DNA from 2 places in the Streptomyces sp. NBC_01304 genome. Region 2 is predicted to be linked to the other one. Evidence: riboswitches for the same ligand, from Rfam matches in the RefSeq annotation. Region 2 holds a riboswitch; the other holds the start of a gene.
The links. A riboswitch is a leader RNA that binds a small molecule or an ion and turns the genes downstream of it on or off. The one in region 2 is predicted to bind glycine.

Region 1 (5,582 bases), 5.2 Mb from region 2:
CCGACCGCGTGGCCGCCGCCCGGGCCGGTGAGGACGAGCGCGCGGTGCGCGTCGAGCGGAGCATCGACAAGCTCTACTCCGCGATCGAGAAGTTCGCCTCGCGCACCTCCTCCGGCAAGGCCGACGCCGGCGACCAGCGTGCGGTGTACGCCGCCCTGGACGAGGTGTTCTCCACCACCAAGGACGCCGAGCCGGAGCCGCCGGTCACCGACCCCGCCGCCATGCCGCCCGCCGACACCGCGGCCGAGCCGGCCAAGGACGCGGCGGCCGCCGCCAAGAAGGCGGACGACGACAAGAAGAAGGAGGCCATCGCCAAGGCGAAGGCGGCCCTCAAGACCGAGGTCGACGTCCTGGTGAAGGCCGCGACCGGCGGCGACGTCCTGAAGCTCGTCGCGTCCCTCCAGCTGGTCCCGAAGCTCGCCATCGACCTGGTGCTCCAGGTCGGCCTCGGCAACCTCGGCATCGACCTGTCGGCGATCCTGGGCGGCCTGAAGCCGCCGGCCGGCCTGCCCGCGCTGCCCAACCTGCTGCCCATCCCCGGCCTGATGCCGCCGGCCGCGACGCCCGCCATCCCGGGCCTGACGCCGCCGGCCAACCCGCTGGCGGGGCTCATCCCGGGCCTGAAGTAGCGGCAGCCGCTGAACGCAGGGACCCCGCACCTGACAGGTGCGGGGTCCCTTGTCGTTGGTTTTCTGCCTGCTGCCGGTACGTCACCGGCGTCCGGTCAGCCGCCGAAGGTGATCCCCTGCAGCGTGTCCACCGCATCGCGGTCGAGCAGCACCGCCGAGGCGCAGCCCGCCGGGATCCGGCCCCGCTCGGCGTCGCCCACCAGGCGGCGGACCGCCCTGCGGTGGCGGGCGAAGGCGTAACGCGAGACGCCCCGGCCGCGCTCGCGCATCCCGGCCAGTGCGGTGGTCTTGTCCACGTCGAGCAGCAGCAGGTGCAGGCCCTTGCCCCGGCGGGCGGCCTCCCGGGCCAGCCACCGCCGCACCCACGTCTGCGTACCGCAGTCGTGCACGACGACGCTCGCGCCCGAGCGCAGTGCCCGGCGCAGTCCGGCGAAGTGGGCGAGGCGGACCAGCGGACGGTAGACGGCGTACGGAAGGAGCCTGGGCATGCGGTCCGCCCAGCGGTCCCGGGCGTCCTGCGAGTCGAGACGAGGAGCGGCGACCGCCCGCTTGATCAAGGTGGTCTTGCCGCTGCCGGGCAGTCCGGAGACGACGACCAGGTCGCCCTCGGCGAAGAAGAGCCGGCGGGGGGTGCGTCCCGCCCTGTCCCGGAGGTCACGCACCACAGGGCCAGCGCCGCCCACGGCCTCTCGTGCGGGCGCGCCCGCCTGCTTCGGTATGGCGACCCCGGTGGTGGTCGCGTACGCGCTGGTTCTCTGCAACGTGATCGTCCTCCCCGATGCCGTTCACGTAACTCTCTGACGACGAGTGTAAAGAGCCGGTAATGCGGCACAACCTCATTACGTCCCCCGAAGACGTGCAATGATGTGCCCGCCAACTGCATACCGGCCGCTTGAATCCGCGCGGGAGAGCCCCCAGACGTCGTCGGGCTGGGGCGCCGAAGGAGCAAGTCCCTCCCTTGAATCTCTCAGGCCCAGTTACCGCGCGGGCGAGGCAGATCTGAAAAGCGGGCCGCAGCCGTGGCTCCACCCAAGGTGCAAGCCGCGCCCCCAGATGCGTACTTGATACGTGCGGGCGTGGTGAACCTCTCAGGTTTATGACAGATGGGGAGGATCGACCTCGCCAGTCATGCCCTGGGAGCCACACTTATGAGCACTGTCCCCCGTCTCACCGCCCTCGATGCCGTGCATCGTGCACTGGGCGCGACCATGACCGATTTCGCGGGCTGGGACATGCCGCTGCGGTACGGCAGCGAGCGTGACGAGCACAACGCCGTCCGTACGAAGGCCGGACTCTTCGACCTCTCGCACATGGGCGAGATCGCCGTGATCGGCTCCGCCGCCGCGGACTTCCTGAACTTCGCGCTCGTCGGCAACATCGGCTCGGTCGGTGTCGGCCGCGCCCGCTACACCATGATCGTGGCCGAGGACGGCGGCATCCTGGACGACCTGATCGTCTACCGCCTCGCCGAGACCGAGTACATGGTCGTCGCCAACGCCTCCAACGCGCAGGTCGTGCTCGACGCGCTCACCGCCCGCGTCGAGGGCTTCGACGCCGAGGTCCGCGACGACCGCGACGCGTACGCGCTGCTCGCCGTCCAGGGCCCCGAGTCCCCCGGCATCCTGAAGTCACTCACGGACGCCGATCTGGACGGCCTCAAGTACTACGCGGGCCTGCCCGGCACCGTCGCGGGCGTGCCCGCGCTGATCGCCCGCACCGGGTACACCGGCGAGGACGGCTTCGAGCTGTTCGTCGACCCGGCGCACGCGGAGCAGCTGTGGCAGGCGCTGATGGCGGCGGGCGCGCCCGTGGGCCTGGTGCCCGCCGGCCTCTCCTGCCGGGACACGCTGCGCCTGGAGGCGGGCATGCCGCTGTACGGGCACGAGCTGACGGCGGAGCTGACGCCGTTCGACGCCGGGCTCGGCCGGGTCGTCAAGTTCGAGAAGACCTCGCACTCCGAGGACTTCGTGGGGCGGGCGGCGCTCGCGGCCGCCGCCGAGCGTGCCGAGACGGCGCCGCCGCGCAAGCTCGTCGGCCTGATCGCCGAGGGCCGCCGGGTCCCGCGCGCGGGCATGTCTGTAACTGCCATGGGCGGAGCCGACGGCGAGGTCATCGGTGAGATCACGTCCGGTGCCCCGTCCCCGACGCTCGGCAAGCCGATCGCCATCGCGTACGTCGATGCCGCGCACGCGGAGCCGGGCAGCAAGGGCGTCGGCGTCGACATCCGCGGCACCCACGAGCCGTACGAGGTCGTCGCTCTGCCCTTCTACAAGCGCCAGAAGTGACCCTGACCTTCCACAGCTTCCGTACTTTTCCCTCGTCCACCAGCACTCCCCCGCGTACAGGAGAATTCAGGCCATGAGCAACCCCGCGCAGCTGCGCTACAGCAAGGAGCACGAGTGGCTGACGCCCGCCGAGGACGGCGTGGCGACGGTCGGCATCACGGAGCACGCGGCGAACGCGCTCGGCGACGTGGTCTTCGTGCAGCTTCCCGAGGTCGGCGCCGAAGTCGAGGCCGGTGAGAGCTGCGGCGAGCTGGAGTCCACCAAGTCGGTCAGCGACCTGTACTCCCCCGTCAACGGCGAGGTCACCGAGATCAACCAGGACGTCGTGGACGACCCGGCGCTGGTCAACTCCGCCCCGTTCGAGGGTGGTTGGCTGTTCAAGGTGCGCATCTCCGGTGAGCCGGAGGGCCTGCTCTCCGCGGACGAGTACACCAAGTTCGCCGAGACCGGCGAGTGAGGACCGAGCCCATGTCTGTTCTCAACACCCCGCTGCACGAGCTCGACCCGGAAGTGGCCGCCGCGGTCGACGCCGAGCTGCACCGTCAGCAGTCCACGCTCGAGATGATCGCCTCGGAGAACTTCGCTCCGGTCGCGGTCATGGAGGCGCAGGGCACCGTCCTCACCAACAAGTACGCCGAGGGCTACCCGGGCCGCCGCTACTACGGCGGCTGCGAGCACGTGGACGTGACCGAGCAGATCGCGATCGACCGGGTCAAGGAGCTGTTCGGCGCCGAGTACGCCAATGTGCAGCCGCACTCGGGCGCCTCGGCCAACCAGGCCGCGCTGTTCGCCATCGCCCAACCCGGCGACACGATCCTGGGCCTGGACCTGGCGCACGGCGGTCACCTCACGCACGGCATGCGCCTGAACTTCTCCGGCAAGCAGTTCGACGTGGTCGCGTACCACGTCGACGACAACGGCCTGGTGGACATGGCCGAGGTCGAGCGCCTCGCCAAGGAGCACCGCCCCAAGGTGATCATCGCGGGCTGGTCGGCGTACCCGCGCCAGCTGGACTTCGCCGAGTTCCGCCGGATCGCGGACGAGGTCGAGGCGTACCTCTGGGTCGACATGGCGCACTTCGCCGGCCTGGTGGCCGCGGGTCTGCACCCCAACCCGGTGCCGTTCGCGGACGTGGTCACCTCCACCACGCACAAGACCCTCGGCGGTCCGCGCGGCGGCATCATCCTGGCCCGGGACAAGACCTTCGCGAAGAAGCTCAACTCGGCGGTCTTCCCGGGCTTCCAGGGCGGTCCGCTGGAGCACGTCATCGCGGCCAAGGCGGTCTCCTTCAAGGTCGCCGCCACGGACGACTTCAAGGAGCGCCAGGCCCGCACGATCGAGGGCGCGCAGCTCCTCGCCGAGCGGCTTACGGCTCCGGACGCGCGCGAGGCGGGCGTCGACGTGCTGTCCGGCGGTACGGACGTGCACCTGGTCCTCGTCGACCTGCGCAACTCGGAGCTCGACGGCCAGCAGGCCGAGGACCGGCTCCACGAGGTCGGCATCACGGTCAACCGGAACGCGGTCCCGAACGACCCGCGGCCGCCCATGGTGACCTCGGGTCTGCGCATCGGTACGCCGGCGCTGGCGACCCGTGGTTTCCAGGCCGAGGACTTCCGTGAGGTCGCGGATGTCATCGCGGAGGCGCTGAAGCCGACGTACGACGCGAAGGCGCTGGCCGCTCGGGTGTCGGCGCTGGCGGCCAAGCACCCGCTGTACCCGTCGCTGTAGAACACCTCGCTGTAAAACGCCTTGCCGTAAGACGCATGGGCACAAGGGCCCGCCCGGTGGTTATCCACAGGGCGGGCCCTTTGCTGTGACCTTGGACCCACGGATCCTGGCCGAAGAGCGGAGCAATCCTCAAAAGAGCGCAAATACGGTCTATATAAGGCTCCGTCTCCTGGGCGGAGCCACGACGGACTAGGACGGTACGCAACCCATGGATATGAGTGCGGCGAATCGCAAGGGGCTGAGCCTCTTCGCCCTCATCATGATCGGCCTCGGCTCGATCTTCGGCTCCGGCTGGCTCTTCGGAGCGGGCCAGGCCGCAACGGTCGCGGGGCCCGCCGCCATCATCGCCTGGGTGATCGGTGCCGTCTTCATCGGCATGATCGCCATGTCGTACGCCGAGGTGGGCGCGGCCTACCCGCTGCCCGGCTCGATGGCCCGCTTCGGCTCCATCTCGCACGGCCCGGTGCTCGGCTTCATGACCGGCTGGGCCTGCTGGATCGCGATCGCGGCGCTCATCCCGATCGAGTCGATCGCCTCCACCCAGTACATGGCGTCCTGGAACTTCGGCTGGGCCAAGGGCCTGGTCGAGAACGGCGGTCTGACGACCTCCGGCATGGTGATGGCGTTCGTCCTCACCGTCGTCCTGTGGCTGGCCTGCTACTGGTCGGTGGCGCTGCTCGCCAAGGCCAACAACCTGCTCACCCTGGTCAAGTTCGCCATCCCGGTGCTCGCCGTGGTCGCGCTGATCGCCTCCGGTTTCCACACCGGCAACTTCACCAACCACGGCGGCTTCGCGCCCAACGGCTGGTCCGCGGTGATGACCGCCGTCACCACCTCCGGTGTGGTCTTCGCCTTCAACGGCTTCCAGGCCGTGGTCAACCTCGGCGGCGCCGCCAAGAACCCGGGCCGCGCCATCCCGCTCGCCCTCGTCGGCGCGCTC
Region 2 (5,582 bases):
GACGCCATAGCGCTGGCCCTGCGCACGGGAACCCCCATCTACGGCAGTGACGGGGTGCTCGACGATGCGGGCATCGCGATCCCGGACGAGCAGGAGGACGAGGTGGAGAAATTCCGCGAGTTCCTCGACCAGATCTCGCCCGAGGACTTCGGTACCAACAGCCAGTGAGCATCTCGGCTCAAACGGGCCTGTCGGACCATTCGGCTAGCCTTTCCCCGCGGTAGGGCACGGGAAACCACTCTCAGGGTGATTATCACTCGGTGTGCCGAGCGTGGCGTTCGTTGACGTGCTCCTGGGTACTGCCTACCGTCGAGAAGGCAGGTCAAGGACGGAGGTCGGCGTGAGAAGCAGCGGCGACGGCACGGCAGGGGGCCCCGGACGGAGTCTGGGGGTGGGCGGTCCGTATCCGCTCCATGGCAATGCGGCCGGTCACGCTCCGAAGCTGCCTGCGGTGGTGCAGGGCAGCGACGGTGCGGTGTCCGAGGAGATCGGTTACCGGGGACCGACGGCGTGCGCCGCCGCCGGGATCACCTATCGTCAGCTCGACTACTGGGCGCGCACCGGATTGGTGGAGCCCAGCGTCCGGCCCGCGTACGGGTCGGGGAGCCAGCGGCTCTACAGCTTCCGCGACGTGGTCGTTCTGAAGATCGTGAAGCGGTTCCTGGACACCGGGGTGTCGCTCCAGAACATCCGCACCACGGTCCAGCACCTCCGGGACCGCGGATTCGCCGACCTGGAGCGGCTGACGCTCATGAGCGACGGCGCGACCGTGTACGAGTGCACCTCGCCCGACGAGGTCGTCGACCTGCTCCAGGGCGGTCAGGGGATCTTCGGGATCGCGGTGGGCGTGGTGTGGCGGGACGTGGAAGCGGCCCTGTCGCAGCTCCATGGCGAGCGTGTGGACACCGGGGAGACGCTGGTCGGCCACAACCCCGCCGACGAGCTGGCGCGGCGGCGCAACCGCGCCGGGTGAGCGCGCGAGCGGCGGCATTGTCAGTGGCGTAGGGCAGCATCGGTCTTGTGAGATCGGCGCCCACGATTCTGCATCTGGACATGGATGCCTTCTTCGCCTCCGCGGAGCAGGCAGCCAAGCCCAGCCTGCGCGGAAAAGCCGTGGTCGTGGGTGGGCTCGGGCCGCGTGGGGTGGTCGCGACGGCCTCGTACGAAGCGCGTCGGTTCGGGGTGCATTCGGCGATGCCCATGGGGCAGGCGCGGCGGCTGGCACCGAATGCCGCCTATCTGGTGCCGCGCTTCGGGCTGTACCGCGAGATCAGTGAGCAGGTCATGACGTTGCTGCGGGAGCTGTCGCCGCTGGTCGAGCCGCTGAGTCTGGATGAGGCCTTCGTCGACCTGGAGGCCGGGGACGTGGCCTGGGACGAGGCCTCGGCGCGGGCGGTGGGGGAGCGGCTGCGGGCGGACATACGGGTCGTGACGGGGTTGACCGGGTCGGTCGGACTTGCCGCGTCCAAGATGCTGGCGAAGATCGCTTCGGAGGAGGCCAAGCCCGACGGGCTGCGGCTGATCGAGCCGGGCACCGAGCGGGCACTGCTCGGGCCGATGTCGGTGCGTACGCTGCCGGGCGTCGGTCCTGCGACCGGGGACCATCTGCGGCGGGCCGGGATCACGACGATCGAGGAGATCGCCGGGGCGGGCCAGGACGAGCTCGTACGGCTGCTCGGGAAGGCGCACGGCGGGCATCTGTACGCGATGGCGCTGGCGCACGACGAGCGGCCCGTGGTGGCCGAGCGGGACACCAAGTCCGTCTCGGTCGAGGACACCTTCGACGTGGACATCCACGACCGGGTGCGGGTCAGGCTCGAGGTGGCGCGGCTCGCGGAGCGGTGTGTGCAGCGGTTGCGGGCCGCGGAGCGGTCCGGGCGGACCGTGGTGCTGAAGGTCAGGCGGTACGACTTCTCGACGCTGACCCGGTCGGAGACGCTGCGCGGGCCGACGGACGACCCTGCCGTGGTGCGGGAGGCGGCGGCTCGGCTCCTGGAGTCAGTGGACACCACGGGCGGGGTGCGGCTGCTCGGGGTCGGGGTCAGCGGGCTCGCGGACTACACCCAGGAGGATCTGTTCGCGCAGGCTCAGGTGCAGTCCGGGCTCATGGTCCAGGGGGACGAGGAGAACGGGATGCGCGGGGGTGGGACGTCGGCCGAGGACACGCAGCGGGACGACGTGGGGAAGGGCTCCGCTGAGCCGGAGGCGGGTCCCGCGGAGCGGCGCTGGCATGCCGGGCACGATGTGCGGCACGGCGAGTTCGGGCACGGGTGGGTGCAGGGAAGCGGGCTGGGGCGGGTCACGGTGCGGTTCGAGACGCCGGGGTCGGTGCCCGGGCGGGTGCGGACCTTCAGGACCGATGATCCTGAGCTGGAGCCGGCCGAGCCGCTGCCGTTGGTCGCCGTGCCGGACGTGGTCGAGAAGGCGCGTACCGGGGCTTGACCTTCGACGGCGTGCGGCGCCGGGGTGGGCGTTGCGGGGGTGAGTCCCCAGCAGCCCCCTCGCGGGCGTGTGAGCGGGGAGTCAGGCTTCCTCGGAGCCGGCGATGCGCCCGAAGTCGCGGTCCGGCGGGGTCTCGGCGGGGGCGGCGACGTCGAGGCCGTAGTGGTGGTAGAGCTGCAGTTCCTGCTCGGGGGAGAGGTGGCGGCCGACGCCGAAGTCGGGGGCGTCCTTGATGAGGGCGCGTTCGAACGGGACACGCAGTGTTCCCTCGACCAGTTCGCTGGGCTCCAGGGGGACAAAGGCGTCCCTGCTGAACAGGCCCGTGCGTATCGCCGCCCACTCCGGGGTGCCGGTGGCATCGTCGAGGTAGACCTCGTCGACCGTGCCGAGTTTGGTGCCCTTGCGGTCGTACGCCTTGCGTCCGATCAAGCTGCGGGGATCGATATCGGTCTGCACGGTCCCTCCAACACGTCACACCATCCGTATCCCCTACAAAAGAGCACATTCTGGGTGACGGCCACTCGAAGGTTGATCCGCTGTCCGGGTGGTCCTCGCAGGTAGGTGGGCACACGGTAGGCTGGCTCGCAGCTGCTGACCCCGTGCGGGAGAGTTCCCCGGCCATCACCGGGGGCGCCGAAGGAGCAACTCCTCCCCGGAATCTCTCAGGCCCCTGTACCGCGCGGGCGAGGTCACTCTGGAAAGCAGGGCGGGCATCGGGCGGAATGTTCGAATCCCCTCCTCACCGACGGTGCAAGTCGGCATGCCTGGTTTTGCCTGGCGGGCCGGCGAAACTCTCAGGTTGAGATGACAGAGGGGGAGGCCGTCCGGGTACCCGCGCCGTGGTACCCCTCGCAGGTCGCATCGACCAGGAGGCCTCACTCATGACCGCCAACCGCATTCCGCTCGCCCAGCTGGAGCGTGGCATCCCCTTCGAGCAGCGCCACATCGGCCCCGATGCCGAGGCGCGCGCCAAGATGCTCGCCCAGGTCGGGTACGGCTCGCTCGACGAGCTGACCGCGGCCGCGGTCCCGGATGTGATCAAGAGCGCCGAGGCCCTCGGACTGCCCGCGGAGCGCACCGAGGCCGAAGTCCTCGCCGAGCTGCGCGCGTTCGCGGACCGCAACCAGGTCCTGGCCCCGATGATCGGCCTCGGTTACTACGGCACCTTCACGCCGCCGGTGATCCTGCGCAACGTCATGGAGAACCCGGCCTGGTACACGGCCTACACGCCGTACCAGCCGGAGATCTCGCAGGGCCGCCTCGAGGCGCTGCTCAACTTCCAGACCGTGGTCGCCGACCTGACTGGGCTGCCCACCTCGGGTGCCTCGCTGCTCGACGAGGGCACCGCGGCCGCCGAGGCCATGGCGCTCGCCCGCCGCGTCGGCAAGGTCAAGGGCGGTGTCTTCCTGATCGACGCCGACGCCCTGCCGCAGACCATCGCCGTGATCGAGACGCGTGCCGAGCCGACCGGCGTCGAGGTCGTCGTCGCGGACCTGTCCGCCGGCATTCCGACCGAGATCGCCGAGCGCGGCGTCTTCGGCGTGCTGCTGCAGTACCCCGGTGCCTCGGGCGCCGTGCGCGATCTGAAGCCCCTCATCGAGCAGGCCCACGAGCTCGGTGCGATCGTCACCGTCTCCGCCGATCTGCTCGCGCTGACCCTGCTCACCTCGCCCGGCGAGCTCGGCGCGGACATCGCCGTCGGTACCTCGCAGCGCTTCGGTGTGCCGATGGGCTTCGGTGGACCGCACGCCGGTTACATGGCCGTCCGTGAGAAGTTCGCGCGCAGCCTGCCGGGGCGCCTCGTCGGGGTCTCCGTCGACGCCGACGGCAACAAGGCGTACCGCCTGGCGCTGCAGACCCGCGAGCAGCACATCCGCCGGGAGAAGGCCACCAGCAACATCTGTACCGCCCAGGTGCTGCTCGCCGTCATGGCCGGCATGTACGCCGTGTACCACGGGCCCGAGGGCCTCAAGGACATCGCGCGCCGCACCCACCGTTACGCCGCGATCCTCGCCGAGGGGCTCAAGGCCGGTGGCGTCGAGATCGTGCACGGCAACTACTTCGACACCCTGACCGCCCGGGTGCCGGAGCGGGCCGCCGAGGTCGTCGCCGCCGCCCGTGAGGGCGGGGTCAACCTGCACCTGATCGACGCCGACCACGTCTCTGTCTCCTGTGACGAGACCACCACGCGTACCCAACTGGCCGCAGTCTGGGCCGCCTTCGGGACCGAGGCCGACATCGAGGCGCTCGACGCGAGCACCGACGAGACGCTGCCCGAGGGCCTGCTGCGCGGCGACGAGTTCCTGACGCACCCGGTCTTCCACCAGTACCGCTCCGAGACCGCGATGCTGCGCTACCTGCGGCGCCTCTCCGACCGTGACTACGCGCTCGACCGGGGCATGATCCCGCTCGGCTCCTGCACGATGAAGCTCAACGCCACCACCGAGATGGAGGCCGTCACCTGGCCCGAGTTCGGCGGCCTGCACCCCTTCGCGCCCGCCGACCAGGCCCAGGGCTACCTCACGCTCATCCGTGAGCTGGAGGAGCAGCTCGCGACGGTCACCGGGTACGACAAGGTGTCGCTGCAGCCCAACGCCGGCTCGCAGGGCGAGCTCGCCGGTCTGCTCGCCGTACGCGGCTACCACCGGGCCAACGGCGACACCCAGCGCACCATCTGCCTCATCCCGTCCTCCGCGCACGGCACCAACGCCGCGAGCGCCGTGATGGCCGGCATGAAGGTCGTCGTGGTCAAGACCGCCGACGACGGCGAGATCTCCTACGACGACCTGCGCGCCAAGATCGAGAAGCACCGCGACGAGCTGGCCGTGCTGATGATCACGTACCCCTCGACGCACGGTGTGTTCGAGGAGCACGTCGCCGACATCTGCGCCCAGGTGCACGAGGCCGGCGGTCAGGTCTACGTGGACGGCGCCAACCTCAACGCCCTTGTGGGACTTGCCAAGCCGGGGCACTTCGGCGGCGACGTCTCGCATCTGAACCTGCACAAGACCTTCTGCATCCCGCACGGCGGCGGCGGTCCCGGTGTCGGTCCGGTCGGTGTGCGCGAGCACCTGGCGCCGTACCTGCCCAACCACCCGCTGCAGCCCGCCGCCGGCCCGGAGACGGGTGTCGGGCCGATC

Region 1: linked by a shared signal. The riboswitch ahead of gcvT (glycine cleavage system aminomethyltransferase GcvT) and the one ahead of gcvP (aminomethyl-transferring glycine dehydrogenase) in region 2 are both predicted to bind glycine.

Annotation. Positions count from the first base shown of each region.
Region 1 is NZ_CP109055.1:3,848,569-3,854,150, forward strand. It holds gene OG430_RS16665 (hypothetical protein) at 1-629, shown strand, start outside; gene OG430_RS16670 (AAA family ATPase) at 725-1,396, opposite strand; glycine riboswitch at 1,523-1,622, shown strand; glycine riboswitch at 1,623-1,742, shown strand; gene gcvT (glycine cleavage system aminomethyltransferase GcvT) at 1,778-2,914, shown strand; gene gcvH (glycine cleavage system protein GcvH) at 2,988-3,371, shown strand; gene glyA (serine hydroxymethyltransferase) at 3,383-4,642, shown strand; gene OG430_RS16690 (APC family permease) at 4,851-5,582, shown strand, end outside.
Region 2 is NZ_CP109055.1:9,064,035-9,069,616, forward strand. It holds gene OG430_RS40315 (bifunctional nuclease family protein) at 1-168, shown strand, start outside; gene OG430_RS40320 (MerR family transcriptional regulator) at 341-973, shown strand; gene OG430_RS40325 (DNA polymerase IV) at 1,021-2,442, shown strand; gene OG430_RS40330 (PRC-barrel domain-containing protein) at 2,524-2,898, opposite strand; glycine riboswitch at 3,035-3,130, shown strand; glycine riboswitch at 3,131-3,263, shown strand; gene gcvP (aminomethyl-transferring glycine dehydrogenase) at 3,324-5,582, shown strand, end outside.